One region of the Bacillus luti genome, then DNA from elsewhere that is predicted to be linked to it. Evidence: predicted binding sites of a transcription regulator. Region 1 holds the regulator's gene; each other region holds the start of a gene.
What was found. The regulator Rex, encoded in region 1, represses fermentation and respiration genes when NADH is low (regulators of the CRP and FNR family bind a similar motif). The targets are predictions, from matches to a motif close to TTGTGAAATATTTCACAA.
Positions count from the first base shown of each region.

Region 1 (5,436 bases):
GTCGTTACCAACGCGCTCCATTGCTTCAGCAATTAATTCACCTACTTCTTCGTCAGCAGCAGAAATAGCAGCTACTTGTGCGATTGAAGATTTACCTTCGATTGGTTTAGAAATCGTTTTTAATTCTTCAATTGCAGCAGTAACAGCTTTTTCGATCCCTTTACGAAGACCCATTGGATTAGCGCCAGCTGTTACGTTTTTAAGACCTTCACGAATCATAGCTTGTGCTAATACAGTTGCAGTTGTTGTTCCGTCACCAGCTACATCGTTTGTTTTGCTAGCAACTTCTGCTACTAATTTTGCACCCATGTTTTCGAATGCATCTTCTAATTCGATTTCTTTTGCGATCGTTACACCATCATTAGTAATAAGTGGTGAACCGAATTTTTTTTCAAGTACAACGTTACGACCTTTTGGTCCAAGCGTTACTTTTACTGCGTTTGCAAGAGTGTCGACACCGCGAAGCATCGAACGACGTGCTTCTTCACTAAATTTAATATCTTTTGCCATAATAATTGACCCCCTTGGATTGTTTAAGATTTATATAATTAACCGATAACCGCTAAAATGTCACTTTCACGTAAAATCAAGTACTCTTTACCTTCGTATTTCACTTCAGTACCTGCATATTTTGAGAAGATGATAAGATCACCTGCTGCTACCTCTAAAGCAACACGCTCACCATTTTCAAGCACTCGACCAGTACCTGCTGCAACAACTTTACCCTCTTGTGGTTTTTCCTTTGCAGTGTCTGGTAATACAATACCACTTGCTGTTTTTTCTTCTGCTTGAACAAGCTCAATTACAACGCGATCACCTAATGGCTTTAGCATGAACAATAACCTCCTCATTGTGTTATGTAAATTTTATTTATTAGCACTCAAGTCACCCGAGTGCTAACACACTTATAATAATAAATAATCTCAATTTCTTTTGCAAGTAAAAAAATCATAATTTTTTCGCAAATTACTATATATACTTTTCTATATAAAATCCTTCTTCTACTAGCTTTATCATATGAATCGTTGTTTCTACTCCTCGTATGTTACAATATGAAAGACACCCTAAGTTGTTTTCGCTATACACACAACTTTTTCCTGTCTTCTACTTTAATTTCCAATACAAATTTACAAAAAAATCATAATTCAAATGAAAGTTTATATCGTAGGTAGCATATTACATGTTATCCTGCCTTATCTCATACACTAGAGTTAGAAAGGATGGTTAAACCATTTGAAGAAACAATATTGGTGGATTATCGTTACATACATTTTAATGCAGTTATCATCAATTGCTGGATTACCACTTCTCCTAAAAACTGGACTTTATGATAACAGGGGATTTACTAGAGAGGAGAAATTCCAGCTCATAACTGGCCACTGGGCAATCATTAGCTTCTTTATTGCATTATGTATCGTACTTTGGTTACTTAGAACAGACATTCGCGACAGGCATTTAGATACGATGCGCTCTTCTGTTCCAGCTACAGTTGGATGGATTTTCATCGGGTTCTTCTTAGCCTTTTTCTCACAAAGTATCGCTGGTATGATTGAAATGTATTTACTAGGTATTAAACCTGGATCTGAAAATACAGCAAGGCTTATGGACATCGCAAGAACAACACCTTGGTTCCTTATTGTTGTATCTATTATAGGACCAATTTTAGAAGAAATCGTATTTAGAAAAATTTTATTTGGTACACTTTATAAGAAGTTTAACTTCTTTATTGCCGCTATCATTAGTTCTCTTGTATTTGCGGCGATTCATTTTGATTTTACTCACTTATTGGTATACACTGCTATGGGACTCGTATTCGCCTTTTTATATGTAAAAACGAAACGTATTATCGTTCCAATTGCAGCTCATGTTGCGATGAATACATTCGTCGCACTCGCTCAAATTGCAGTAAGCAATGAGCAAATTCAAGAAATGATTAAAGAAGCTGAAAAAATGCAAGGCTTTATCGGAGGATTTTTAGTATGAGAAACTCACCATTGTTCATGGCTGCATTGTACTTCCTTCTCGGATGTATCTTTACACGTTTCGCCATTACGAACGTAACAGATACAATCTGGAATATGTGGACAATACTATTTGCAGTTATGGCGACAATTGATTTTAATTTGGCGCTTCGCCTTATATTAGTTAAATTCACACAGAAGAAATAATAAAACGCAGAGGTCGCTTCCTCTGCGTTTTATTGTGGATAATTTTTCAAAAAGTAAACGAGTGTTTGTAACTCTACAGCTAAATCAATATGATGAATTCTTATATTCTCTGACACATTTAAGCGTGCTGGTGTAAAATTTAAAATACCGTGCACGTTTGTTTCTGCCAATCTATCTGCTACAGATTGCGCTACTGTAGCGGGTACTGTTAATATCGCCACTTGTATATCAGTTGATAAACGTTCTTCTAATTCATCTAAATGATATACAGGAATGCCTCCGATTTCTGTTCCAACTTTCTCTTCACTAACATCAAATGCCATTTCAATCTTTGTATTATTGTTTTTCGTGAAATTATAATGTAAGAAAGCGGTCCCTAAATTACCTACTCCAATAAGCGCTACACGTGTTATATCATCTTGATCGAGTGTTTCCCGGAAAAATGATAATAAATAATTTACATTATATCCATATCCTTTTTTCCCTAACGCTCCAAAATACGAGAAATCTCTTCGAATCGTTGCGGAATCAACCTTTACCGCTTCACTCAATTCGGCTGATGAAACACGTTGCTTACCAGAAAGAGATAAGTTTTGGATAAATCGATAGTATAGAGGCAATCGCTTAGCAGTGGCTTGTGGAATTTTCTGCTGATCCATATAACCTCTCCTCTCTTCCTATCTTGATTCATATACTTTAATCAAATACAGAAGTTTAGCACTCATTAAATTCCTTGTATAATAGAAAGAAGAAGTATTCTCTCTGTATTTTAAACTATACACTATTTTTAGTATGATTGAGAAATATAAACATGGCAAAGTTAAGAAATTATTTGAGGTGAAAACATTGATTTTATTACAAGTAAATGGACTTTCGAAATTATACGGTGCAGAAACGATTCTTGCAAACATAAAATTGGAAGTGCAAACGAAAGATCGTATCGCATTAGTCGGACGAAATGGAGCCGGGAAATCTACATTATTAAAAATAATTGCTGGGGAGTTATCTCATGATGGCGGTGAAATTATAAAACCGAAAGATGTCTCAATGGGATATTTAGCTCAAAATACCGGATTAGAAACGTCGTTAACAATTTGGGATGAAATGTTAACCGTCTTTACGCACTTGCAGCAAATGGAGACAAAACTTCGAAGGCTTGAGCAAGAGATGGGAAAAGAAGAAAACTTTTCAAACGCAGCTATATACGAAAAATTATTAGCTGATTATGATCAATTGCAATTAGACTATAAAGACAAAGGTGGTTATCAGTACGAAGCAGACATTCGCTCGATTTTAAGCGGTCTTGGCTTCCCAGTTGAAACACATCAGACGACAATCTCTACTTTAAGCGGTGGACAAAAAACACGATTAGCTCTCGGTAAACTATTATTAACGAAACCAGACTTACTTATTTTGGACGAGCCTACAAACCATTTAGACATCGAAACATTAACATGGCTTGAACAATATTTACAAGGCTATCCTGGCGCGATACTAATCGTTTCACATGACCGTTATTTCTTAGACAAACTCGTTACACAAGTATATGAAATTTCGAATAAAGAAAGCAGACGATTTGTTGGGAACTACAGTAAATATTTAGACTTAAAATCAGCTTTATACGAGCAAGAAATGAAGCGTTACGAAAAACAACAAGATGAAATCGCTAAGCTTGAAGACTTCGTCCAAAAGAATATAGCTCGTGCATCTACGACGAAGCGCGCACAAAGCCGCCGTAAACAATTGGATCGAATGGAATTATTAACAAGACCATTAGGTGATTCTAAGTCAGCATCATTCCACTTCGACATCGAAAAACAAAGTGGGAATGATGTTTTACAAGTAAAAGATGCAACTATTGGCTATGATGCAGATCCGATCATTGAACATGTAACTATGCGCTTAACACGCGGGGATAGCGTTGCTTTAGTTGGACCAAACGGAATTGGGAAATCCACATTGTTAAAGTCCATTGTGAATAAGTTACCATTATTAAATGGTGATGTTTCTTTCGGATCTAATGTATCTGTTGGTTATTACGATCAAGAACAAGCCAATTTGACATCTTCTAAGCGCGTGTTAAATGAACTATGGGATGAATATCCACTGCAACCTGAAAAAGAAATTCGCACAATACTAGGCAACTTTTTATTCACAGGGGATGATGTACTGAAGCCAGTATCTTCTCTTAGTGGTGGACAAAAGGCTCGATTAGCTCTCGCAAAACTTATGATGCAAAAATCCAATTTATTAATTCTCGATGAGCCGACAAACCATCTTGATTTAAATAGTAAAGAGATTTTGGAGAATGCTTTAATTGATTACCCTGGAACTCTTCTATTCGTTTCACATGACCGCTACTTTATTAATCGCGTAACAACAACTGTTGTTGAGTTATCAACAGAAGGTGCACAGGAGTATTTAGGGGATTACGATTACTACGTTGAAAAGAAAAATGAAATGATTGAACGTGCAGAGCTTGAACAGGAAGAAAATGACGTACCTGTTCAAAAGGTCGTTGCACAAGAAAAGTTAAATTATCTAGAAGAAAAAGAACGTAAAAAACTAGAGCGTCAACGCACTAGAAAAATTGAAGAACTGGAACAAAGTATCGTAGAATTTGAAGAAGAAATTGCTACGTTAGAAGATCAGCTTTGCTTACCAGAAATATATGCTGATTATGAAAAGGCTAGTGAAATTACAACTAAAAAACAAACACTACAAGAACAACTTGAAGCTTGTATGGCAGAATGGGAAGAACTACATTTATAAAAGCATTTCAATAAGAAGGGTGTCTCATAAGTCGAGATTTTTGACTATGCGACATCCTTTTTGTTTTCTAGCAGAAATCAACTTCATCGTACATAAACATTTTTTTGAATATGTCTATCGTAACTTGAACTATATCAACGATTCGACACCAAGTATCGATTTACCGACAAAGTTTGACATCCGTACCAATTCGCAAATTAAAAGAAGATTATCTCGAAATATCTTTTCAGATATTCACCATCATTTTATTTCCCGAAAAAGGATATATTCAAAGGTCAGACTTCATTCCGTTTATCCACAATGTTATACACATATCCACCTTTAATATATAAACATAGAAACAACTTTTCCACATTATCCACAACCCAAGAAAAAGTTATTAACATTTTATATACACAGTAAAAGCCACATTATCAACAGATAATATGGCTTTTATCCACAAGCTGTGGTTAATTTTGTGTATAACTATGCTTCAATATCTAATCCTGGATTTGCA
Region 1 is NZ_CP040336.1:4,860,434-4,865,869, forward strand. Features, by position in the region: gene groL (chaperonin GroEL) at 1-510, opposite strand, end outside; gene groES (co-chaperone GroES) at 549-833, opposite strand; gene EUC40_RS24410 (CPBP family intramembrane glutamic endopeptidase) at 1,234-1,983, shown strand; gene EUC40_RS24415 (YdiK family protein) at 1,980-2,168, shown strand; gene EUC40_RS24420 (redox-sensing transcriptional repressor Rex) at 2,198-2,827, opposite strand; gene EUC40_RS24425 (ABC-F family ATP-binding cassette domain-containing protein) at 3,015-4,940, shown strand; gene tsaD (tRNA (adenosine(37)-N6)-threonylcarbamoyltransferase complex transferase subunit TsaD) at 5,406-5,436, opposite strand, start outside.

Region 2 (5,436 bases), 840 kb from region 1:
CCTGATAAGCGTGAGGTCGATGGTTCGAGTCCATTTAGGCCCACCATAATTGTTCCGCAGTAGCTCAGTGGTAGAGCTATCGGCTGTTAACCGATCGGTCGTAGGTTCGAGTCCTACCTGCGGAGCCATATTATAGAGAAGTACCCAAGTGGCTCAAGGGGCTCCCCTGCTAAGGGAGTAGATCGCTAACGCGGTGCGAGGGTTCGAATCCCTTCTTCTCTGCCAGTAACTGGCCCGTTGGTCAAGTGGTTAAGACACCGCCCTTTCACGGCGGTAACACGGGTTCGAATCCCGTACGGGTCATACTAAAAGAGATAGCATAATCTGCTATCTCTTTTTTGTTGTGTAAAAGTGGACTTTGGATAGTCTGCTTTTTTTTTTTATGGATTTCTTGTATACTTTTTTCTATTTGAATTTCGGGTATCTTTTCTTTAATGCTGTATTTAATCATTGCAATAAATTGTAGAAGATTTATATATATGCACTTATTTTTGCAACCTTTTTATTCTCTCATTCGACTATATTAGTAAAGGGAGGAAGAAATAAAAATGGACATAGCCTATCTAGTAAAACAAGCAACAAGGGGAAATGATCAAGCATTTGAACAACTCATTACTTTTGTTCGTCCGAAATTATATCGAACAGCCTATTCTTATGTAAGAAATGAACAAGATGCACTGGATATATACCAAGAAACAATTTATGAAGCGTATCTTTCATTGAAAAAATTAAAAAAGCCCGAGAAATTTCAAAGTTGGATTACTAAAATTCTTGTTTTTAAATCCATTGATTTTGTAAGAAAATCCTCTAGACAATTTGTTGCGAATGATGAAATGTTTTCTAATTTATGTACGGAAGAGAGCATGAATAAATTAGAACAATCTTTGGATTTAATCGAGGCATTTAATTTTTTAGATCCTACTTACAAAACTATTATTTTATTAAGGTATTATCACGATTTATCTATTAAGGAAATTGCTGAGGTTCTTAATTCTCCAGAAGGAACGGTAAAATCTCAATTACATCGAGCAAAGCAAGCTTTACGCCCCATTTTAAAGGAGGGATATAGTTATGAATAAAGAAGAATTTAATCACCATATCAATGATATTCCTATACCAGAAGATCGGTTAATTCAAAGAGAAAAAACAGCCATGCTTCAAGCTAAGAAAAATGGATACCGTAGAAAAAAAACAATCAAGTATTCTAGTCTTGTTGCTTGTGGAATATGTGTTTCTCTCTTAGGTTTTGGATTCATTTCTCCTACTATGGCAAAGACATTATCGAGTGTTCCAGTTATAGGCCCCATTTATGCACAATTTAATGATATTGCTGCTGATAAAATCGAAAAGGATGAGCTGGCTACATCAATTGAGAGACAAGATAACCATAGTGGTTTAACGATGAAGGTGAAAGAAGCTGTTTACGATGGTGGACGTTTAGTGATCACGGTGGAATACAAAGGAGAAAATACTATTTCAAATAGCAATGAAGAGAAAGCTGGATTTAGTTATGTAACCATTAATGGGAAAGAGGTCAGAGCTGCAATTAGTTCTACTTCACAGAAGCCAAAAGGACGAAACAGCATTATTGAGCAGCATGAATTCACTCTGGCTAATTACGGTGAATTTGGTGATAAAATTGATGTTTCCGTCCATGGGAAAAATTTATTTGGACAAACAGGAACATGGAACGTAGCATTTCCTCTTACAAAAGTTGAAGATGAGATTCGTAAATTCACTCCTAATATAAAAACATTAACGAAAGATAATCTGTATGCATTAACAGTAAATCAAGTAACCTTTTCTTCACTTTCAACGAGGGTTGATTTGACCTTTGATTATCCAAAAGAAATGGAAGTTAATGATAGCTGGCCAGCACTTGATTATACTGTCACTGATGATAAAGGAAAAATTTACGAAGGAGTCAGCTTACAAGTTGGTAGCACGGGACTATACGGACACCATATTGTTTTAGCCCTTCCACCAATGGATAATCCTCCAAAATCCTTAACAATTGAACCTTCGTATCTTAGTGGTCTAAATGATACATTAAAAAATGGGGGTGCTCTAGATTTGAAAACGACTGTGTTGCTACAATAATTGAAGAGCTTTGCTAGGTTATTGACTGTTATTAAGTGATGGTATGTTAATTTGACGTGTATGAAAAAATATCGCTATCCAACTAAGATAAATTTGTATCCATATAATCAAAAAAGGCTATTCTTTTTGTAGAAATATACAGAAAGGATGGCGTTTTTTATGCTGTCATTATTGTTGAGTTATGTTGGTAAGTGGATATATTGCAAACATCGCCGATATAATTTCACTTACTGATAAAATCCCTTTCACAATCTAAAGAAAACGCCTCCATTGAAATGGATTCCACACCTATTCCAACAACTTTACACTCTATGTGAAAAAGTTCACAAATAGGTCATAATTTGTGAAGTAATTCACAATAATACGTGCTACAATATGAATGTAAAGAAGTTAAACAACATTAAATTAGTATTTTAATTAATTACTTAAACAATTATAAAAAAAATATATGTAAACAATTGAGAGGGGAAATTACCATGAAAAAAGGTATCAATCGCGTAGTATTAGTAGGAACAGGAGCTGTAGGTTGTAGTTACGCTTACTCAATGATCAATCAAGGTGTAGCTGAAGAATTCGTATTAGTAGATGTTAATGAAGCAAAAGCAGAAGGGGAAGCAATGGACTTAAGCCATGCGGTACCATTCTCTCCAGCAGCAACAAAAGTTTGGAGCGGTAGTTATGCAGATTGTAAAGATGCAGATTTAGTTGTTATCACTGCTGGATTACCACAAAAGCCAGGCGAAACTCGTTTAGACTTAGTTGAGAAAAATACAAAAATCTTTAAACAAATCGTTCGCGGTATTATGGATAGCGGATTCGATGGAATCTTCTTAATCGCAACAAACCCAGTTGACATTTTAACTTACGTAACTTGGAAAGAATCTGGTTTACCAAAAGAGCGCGTAATCGGTTCTGGTACTACTTTAGACTCTGCTCGTTTCCGTTACATGTTAGGTGACTACTTAGATGTAGATCCACGTAACGTTCATGCTTACATCGTTGGTGAGCACGGTGACACTGAACTTCCAGTATGGAGCCATGCTACTGTAGGTGTACAAAAACTAGAAACAATTTTAGCTAACAACGAACAGTACAAACAAGAAGACTTAGATAAAATCTTCGAAAATGTACGTGACGCAGCTTACCATATCATCGAGCGTAAAGGCGCAACTTACTACGGAATCGGTATGTCACTACTTCGTGTAACTAAAGCGATCTTAAGCAACGAGAACAGCGTATTAACTGTATCTGCATACCTTGAAGGTCAATATGGTGAGAAAGATGCTTACGTAGGTGTTCCAGCTGTTATTAACCGCCAAGGTGTACGTGAAATCGTAGAACTTGAGCTAAATGAAGAAGAAAAAGCGAAATTCGCTCATTCTGTAAAAGTGTTAAAAGAAACAATGGCACCAGTACTATAATAATTGCTAAATAATTCAGAGGCGGGAAACTGCTTCCTACCTCTGAGTTTTTATATAATTTAAATATAAATTCCTTTTCCGGTTTCCCTTGTATATCCCCAATATACCCCTTTTGCTGGATAAGGGTCGTTTATAGAAAAGAGCACTCTACGTAAAGTAGAGTGCTCTTTATTATTATTTTTTAGGCGTTAATCCTAATTTCTTTAAAATATCTGCAAGTGTACCGCTTTTTGATTTTTCAACAGGTGTTTGTGATTTAGATGCATCAGGACCTTTTTTCAAGAAGTTCTTTTCAACGAAGCGAATATCTTTTTCGTCAACAATGCCATCTTTGTTAAGGTCACCGTCTTTTACAGATAGTCCTTTTTTACCGTAGTTGCCAGCGATAATTTCTGCATCTTTAATATCAATTACTTTATCGCCATTTACATCACCTGCAAGGTTTTCATCAAAGCGTGCATAATAATATTGGCCGAGCAGTTTACCATCTTTTTCAGTACCTAGTTTCGTAGTTAGGCGGCTTGTTAAGTGCCCTGGTACTTCTACATATAAGTTGTAGTCGCGTTTATTAACAGGAAGTCCATTTAGCTTGAAGTATCCGTATTTATCAAGTGAACCTTCAAACTTATGACGGTAAGAATCAGTTGCATATACTTTTACGCCAAGTTTCGTATAATCGAACTTTTCATCTAAATAGCCACGTTCATTTACGAATGCGCCAGGTTTAATATTGCCTTCTACTAGTGAGTTTAAGGACATAACTGAGAATGTTTGATCTTGAAGGACACGCATTCTATTTGGCTCTGATTCACCTTGTTTCCAGTAAGCAAACACTGATAAATCTAACTGGGCGTTTGTTTCATAAAACTCATCATTTTCTACTTTGAAAGTTACATCAATGAATGGGAAATCACCATCTAATCCAGCGAAGTTTTTGTCATCAATAGCTCCGCCAACTGTAACAGAACCCTCTTCTAATTTCGGCTCGTTCACTTTTGCAGTTACACCTTTTTCAGAAAGGAGTTTTTCAAAAGCAGGATTGAATTTCGCATTTGCAAATTTGAAGTTCTTCTCTAGGAATTTCACGTTAAATTCCCCAGAAACAAACTGTTTTACGTGTTTCGCGTTTAGTGTTACAGTAAGTTCATCATTTTTGTATACTTCTTTTTTATCATAACTAGTTTTCGCATATTGGGCTCCTTGTGGGATAAACCAATAGTTATTTACCCCGTTTGGATAGTCAGGTCCCGCAGTTGCATAATCGAAAATATATACCCCTGTATTCATTGGACCTTCCACTTTAAAGGATTCAGGAGTAATACCAACTTTAAAGTCACCATTTGCATTAATAGGTAAAAACTTATGCAAGTATGGGGAATAGTCATAGTACATAACTCCGTTCGCTTCTTGCGTAATGTTTAACCCTTTTCCTTTTAAGTAGTCAACGTTTGAATCGTACACATTACCTTTAATCCATAACGCTTTTTTACCATCTTCTACTGTATAATTCTCTTCATTTAATTCATAAATACCAGGTTGTAATCCAGTTAATTTCACTTCTGGTGGTGTATTATCGATTACGACATAATCACCTTTTACACGTGCTTTTCCAGCTTTATCGTAGCCAACAAACTCAATTGTGTAGTCTCCTTCTGGCAAGTTGATTTTCTCATCACCAATTGGTTTTGCAGGATCATTTGTAAAAGGATATACTTTTCCGTTAAAGAATGAATCTAAGTAGTAATACACATCCGTCTTTAGGCCACTCGTGTTTAATGTTCCAATGAAGCCGAGTGCTTTATTTGTTTTGGAATCTTTCACGATAAGATCTAACGTTTCAAGTTCGCTGTTTAATTGGAACGCTCCGTGAACATATGATTCACCGTATGGATTAAATTTAGATGTATCAGTTGAA
Region 2 is NZ_CP040336.1:493,026-498,461, forward strand. Features, by position in the region: tRNA gene EUC40_RS02585 (tRNA-Ile) at 1-46, shown strand, start outside; tRNA gene EUC40_RS02590 (tRNA-Asn) at 54-128, shown strand; tRNA gene EUC40_RS02595 (tRNA-Ser) at 135-225, shown strand; tRNA gene EUC40_RS02600 (tRNA-Glu) at 232-303, shown strand; gene EUC40_RS02605 (sigma-70 family RNA polymerase sigma factor) at 549-1,079, shown strand; gene EUC40_RS02610 (DUF4179 domain-containing protein) at 1,072-2,100, shown strand; gene EUC40_RS02615 (L-lactate dehydrogenase) at 2,577-3,521, shown strand; gene EUC40_RS02620 (S8 family serine peptidase) at 3,696-5,436, opposite strand, start outside.
Region 2: a site for Rex is predicted at 2,442-2,459, ahead of EUC40_RS02615 (L-lactate dehydrogenase). Genes of this name have one in related genera too.

Region 3 (5,436 bases), 1.0 Mb from region 1:
TTTTACTGCAACAAGCGTTAAATCAAACGAATATTGGCGGCGTCATTCGTCTTGCCAAAGCATTATTTTTATTCTCTTTTACAGTCGAATGTATCGCTACTTTGTTTCTCTCTTTTGAATGGGTACCAAAATACGGGATTGCTAAAGGGCTATATTATAGCTTTTTTCATTCAATCTCAGCCTTTAACAATGCTGGTTTTTCTGTGTGGAGTGATAACTTAATGTCCCATTCCCATAGTATTCTTGTCAATCTTGTTATTTCCTCTCTCATCATTTTAGGCGGGATTGGTTTTACAGTAATCGTAGATATAAAAAGAAAGAAAAACTTTAAAAACCTTACTTTACATTCAAAACTTATGCTTTCTTCTACTCTAATCGTCAATATTATTGCTACCTTGTTTATTTTTATATTCGAGTTCCATAACTCCCTTTCTATGAGAGGGTTTACTCCCTTTGAAGAAGGAATGGCCGCTTATTTCCAAGCAATTTCAACGCGAACTGCCGGGTTTAATACGGTTGATATTTCTGCATTATCCAAACCTTCCCTACTATTAATGATGCTCCTTATGTTTATTGGTGCAGGTAGCGCTTCAACTGGTGGTGGAATTAAGTTAACGACATTTTTAATTATGTTTTTTGGCGTATTTAAATTTTTACAAGAGCAAGATGATATTGTCGTGTTTAAAAAATCTATTAAAGATACTCTCATTGTCAAATCATTAACCATTACTATTATTTCCATTTCATTTATCTTTTTTGCTATTTTAATTTTAAGTATTACTGAGCGTGTTCCTCTATTGATGAGTGCTTTCGAAGTATTTTCAGCATTTGGTACTGTTGGTCTCAGTATGAATTTAACTCCCCACTTAACTATGATCGGAAAAGCTATTATTATCTTTATGATGTTTTTTGGGAAGATGGGACCTTTAACATTGGCTTTTTCCTTTGCACGTAAAAAGAACCGGAAAATAAAATATCCGAATGAAGATATTTTAACAGGTTGACAACCGTATAAATTATCCATATAATGAGAATACAATAGCATATCTCCAAAGGGGAGTAGCGTCCGAGAATTTTTCTTGGAAACAAAGTCGTCATTACGTAGAACTTAGTTCTTCCGGCTTTGTTGGCATTTTCATTACATATGTCTAGCAAGACCTTTGCCTATTAACGGCAGAGGTCTTTTTTGTATTCATTACCAAATTCTTCCATCGTTAATAGGCAGGAGTATGGGGAAGCTAAATAGTGGGGAAATTCTTCACTTATTTAGTACTTATAGAAATGAGAGGAGAATGTACATGGATGTATCATTATTATTGGAGTATGGTTGGGTATTACTCATCCTAATTGCACTTGAAGGGATTTTAGCGGCTGATAACGCTCTCGTTCTTGCAATTATGGTAAAACACTTACCAGAAGAAAAACGTAAAAAAGCACTATTTTATGGATTAGCGGGGGCATTTGTTTTCCGATTCGGATCGTTATTTATGATCTCATTCTTAGTCGATGTATGGCAGGTGCAAGCAATCGGTGCCCTTTATCTTATGTTTATCGCTGGTAATCACTTATTTAAAACGTATGTTAAAAAGAATACGGATGAAGAAACCGAAGAAAAAGAAGAAAAGAAAAAACAAGAGAACTTTTGGTGGACTGTATTTAAAGTCGAAGTTGCTGATATCGCCTTCGCTGTTGATTCAATTTTAGCGGCTGTTGCACTAGCAGTAACTTTACCGAAAACAGGATTAGGTACGATTGGTAGTCTTGATACAGGTCAATTTATCGTTATCTTTACAGGTGGACTTATCGGATTAGTTATAATGCGATTTGCCGCAACTGCTTTCGTACAAATATTAAAACGTAAACCAGGACTTGAAACTGCAGCATTCTTAATTGTAGGTTGGGTTGGTGTGAAATTAGCAATTTATACGTTAGCACACCCTGCTTTAGGTGTCCTTCCGCATTCATTCCCAGAATCTACACCATGGAAGCTTACATTCTGGATTGTATTAGTCGGAATCGCTGTTGGTGGTTGGTTCTTCTCGAAAGAAGTAGAAGTAAAAGTAGAAAAGAATTTAGACGAAAAAGCGCTGTAATTACAGCGCTTTTTCTTTTTCCATTCCCTCTCTCAATGTCCAGAAAAAATTCCATTATACTACCCTTTGTAAACGTTTTCTTAATATATGTATGTCCTTTTTGTGAAACATTGCACAAACTTATTGAAACTGTGAACAATTCCATGTACTTTATTCATATAAGGAGTATTTATAGATGATGTACTAAAGGAGCGTATTACTCATGCTAGAACAAGGATTAGATTATGTTGTCAAACTGGCTAAGAGCAAAAAACAAATGCTAGATACAAACCCGATGCAATATTTCATCCGTGCCGCACTTGCGGGTATTTATATCGGTTTTATTATTGTACTATGTTTTAAATTAGGTAACTTTTTTCACATTGCAGATTCACCAGCAACTTATTTAGTTGCTTCCATGTTTTTCGGAATTGCCCTCGTACTTATTATATATGGCGGTGCTGAATTGTTTACTGGAAACACAATGTACTTCACTGTAGCAACTTTAAGAAAAGAAACAACAATTTCTGATACACTTCGTAACTGGGTCGCTTGTTATGCAGGCAATTTAGCTGGCGCTTTATTCTTTGCTTTACTATTTTACGCAACTGGCATTTTCGAAGCAATCGATCACGGTCATTTCATGAATAAAGTCGTTGAAGGAAAAATGAATACACCTACAATGCAATTATTCTTTAAAGCAATTTTATGTAACTGGCTTGTATGTCTTGCTTGTTTCTTACCTTCTCAAGTTAAAGGTGATACAGCAAAAATTATGATGATGATGCTACTCGTTTTCACATTCTTCTTATCTGGTTACGAACATAGCATTGCAAACTTATCTCTGTTTGCTTTATCTTTAGTTTCACCACATCCCGAGTCAATTTCTTTTGCAGGTGCTATTCATAACTTAATTCCTGTTACAATCGGTAACATTATTGGCGGTTCCGTATTTGTCGGTATGGTTTATCATTACTTAACAAAGAAAGCACCTACTGTTGAACAGGAAGAAACTGAATTAGCAGCAGTTCAAACAGAGGAAATCATTCCTTTACAAGCTCATATGAAACATTAAAAACTCCAAAGTTTTACTTTGGAGTTTTTAGCTCCCCACATATTTCACAATAATATTGACTTCAATCTCTCCTTGTTCTTTCCCTCTTTCTATTCTTTGTCTCATCTTATACATACCAATGACATCATTTGTATGAAAGTGAATTTCCTTAACATATAATTTCTCTTCACAAAAAGCATCTACGAAATCAAGCCCATTACTCTGTCGCCATCCCATATTAAAATCAAGGGAAAGAATATTCACATCATAATCCCGAACCATTTGCAAGGCACATTTTACTGTCGTTGCGGGCACATATCCGAACGGGCAACTTCTTTGATCATCCATATATACATTCATTTTCTACGTCCTCTCTACTTTGAATATACGACCAATACATAACATATTGCCCCAAGACTAATAAAAGGACCAAACGGAATTGGCTTTCGTACTTCTATACGTTTTAATGCAATACCAATTCCGAAAAAGCAAAGACTAAAACAAGATGCTAAAAATAAAATGATAAAAATCCCCTTCACTCCTACTATAAATCCAAGTAACGAAAGTAGTTTTATATCCCCTCCGCCAAGACCCTCTGGATAAATCCTTCGCACACAATATAACAAAATAAAAATGATTCCACTACCAACTATACTATCTATCCAAGTAACTAATGGTACAAAAATACATTCTAAAGTAATTAAAAATGCAAACCAAATTAAAATACGATTAGGTATTAGCATATATACTAAATCTGTAACGGAAATAATGAGAAGTAAAGAAAAGAGCGATAAAATAGGAATAAGCTCTCGTTCTATTCCAATTACATATGCAGTAAGAACAAATAGACTCCCTGTAAGAAATTCAAATAATACGTATAAACTTGAAATTTTTCTTTTACAATTCGTACAACGGCCCTTCTGCATACAAAATGAAATGATTGGAATCAGTTCTTTCGGCTGTAACGTATACTTGCAGTTGTGACAATATGAACGCGGTGTAATAATAGATTTACCTACAGGAACCCTCATTGCGATTACCATAAAAAAAGAACCAAACACCATCCCTGCTAACAGTGCATATACATAAGTGAACATCCCTTCCTCTCCTTTCCAAAAGAACATAGCAAAAAAAGGAGAGAACTTCTACTTCATATTATCCTTTATTCTACTAAAAAAGCAGGCCATTTTCTGGCCTGCTTTCCCCTTTTTATACGATGAAATATACTGCTTTTAATGGTCCATGTACACCGACAACAAGATTCATTTCAATATCTGCCGAGTTACTCGGTCCTGTAATAAAGTTAATACAAGATGCTACTGCCTCGCCATTTTCTACACGTGTGTTCATATCCTGAACTGCTTGTGTAATACGAGGCACAAGTGTTTCACGTGGAATAATAGCAAAGTATACAGTCGGTAAAAAGTGTAAAGAACGACCTTGGCCTTTATGACTTTGTACAACAATCGTACCAGATTCAGCTAAAGTATAATCACTAAATGCAATTCCAATATTCGCTCTTTCCGCGATACGCATATTCTCTTCTTTTTTCTCAGGATCCCATACATTCACTTCAATATCTCGCTTTGGAAGTTCTTCTTTAAATAAAGATGTTAAACCATATGCATCAAAACGGTCATCTGCTGATAATAAAATAGGTCCCCCGCCATTTTCCATGATTTCTTTTTGAAGGTCTTCATGCAAACGATCATTTGTCGTTTCCACGACAGTTGTATGAATGTTTGTACATTGCTTTTTAAATACTTCTAACAATTCTTCTTGTGAATAATCTTTTAGCGTTTCTACATTCACATTACTTTTCCATGCTGGACGCTTTACGCCTTCCGTTTTCCGCTCACGTCCAAGTTCTTTTGCAATATTATCTAGAAAGGACTCACGGTTTTGAATTAATCCTGTCATTATTGATCGCCGCCTTTCTTATGATCTTTATACCAATCACGGAATCGTTCTTTACTTGGCGCTGGGAATTCACGAATGTCCGTCCAGTTTTTAAGTGGCCCCACACCTTTTGATACACGATTACCAGATGTAAATGGACTCATTGCTGCCGGTGCCATTTTTGACCCCATTTTATATAAAGCAGCTGAAGAAGCACCCATACTAAACATTTTCATCGCTAGTTTTTCTGCAAGTGGTGCACGTCCTTCTTGCTCAACAATCACTTGACGATGTTTTAATAATAGGTCATGTAACGGAATCTTTACCGGACAAGCTTCCGTACATGCTCCGCATAAACTAGATGCATAAGGAAGCTCTTTGTAATCGTCATATCCACCTAGAAGTGGTGTT
Region 3 is NZ_CP040336.1:3,814,667-3,820,102, forward strand. Features, by position in the region: gene EUC40_RS19365 (TrkH family potassium uptake protein) at 1-1,004, shown strand, start outside; gene EUC40_RS19370 (TerC family protein) at 1,299-2,093, shown strand; gene EUC40_RS19375 (formate/nitrite transporter family protein) at 2,296-3,147, shown strand; gene EUC40_RS19380 (cyclic-phosphate processing receiver domain-containing protein) at 3,175-3,486, opposite strand; gene EUC40_RS19385 (prepilin peptidase) at 3,501-4,223, opposite strand; gene EUC40_RS19390 (LutC/YkgG family protein) at 4,336-5,046, opposite strand; gene EUC40_RS19395 (LutB/LldF family L-lactate oxidation iron-sulfur protein) at 5,046-5,436, opposite strand, start outside.
Region 3: a site for Rex is predicted at 2,194-2,211, ahead of EUC40_RS19375 (formate/nitrite transporter family protein). Genes of this name have one in related genera too.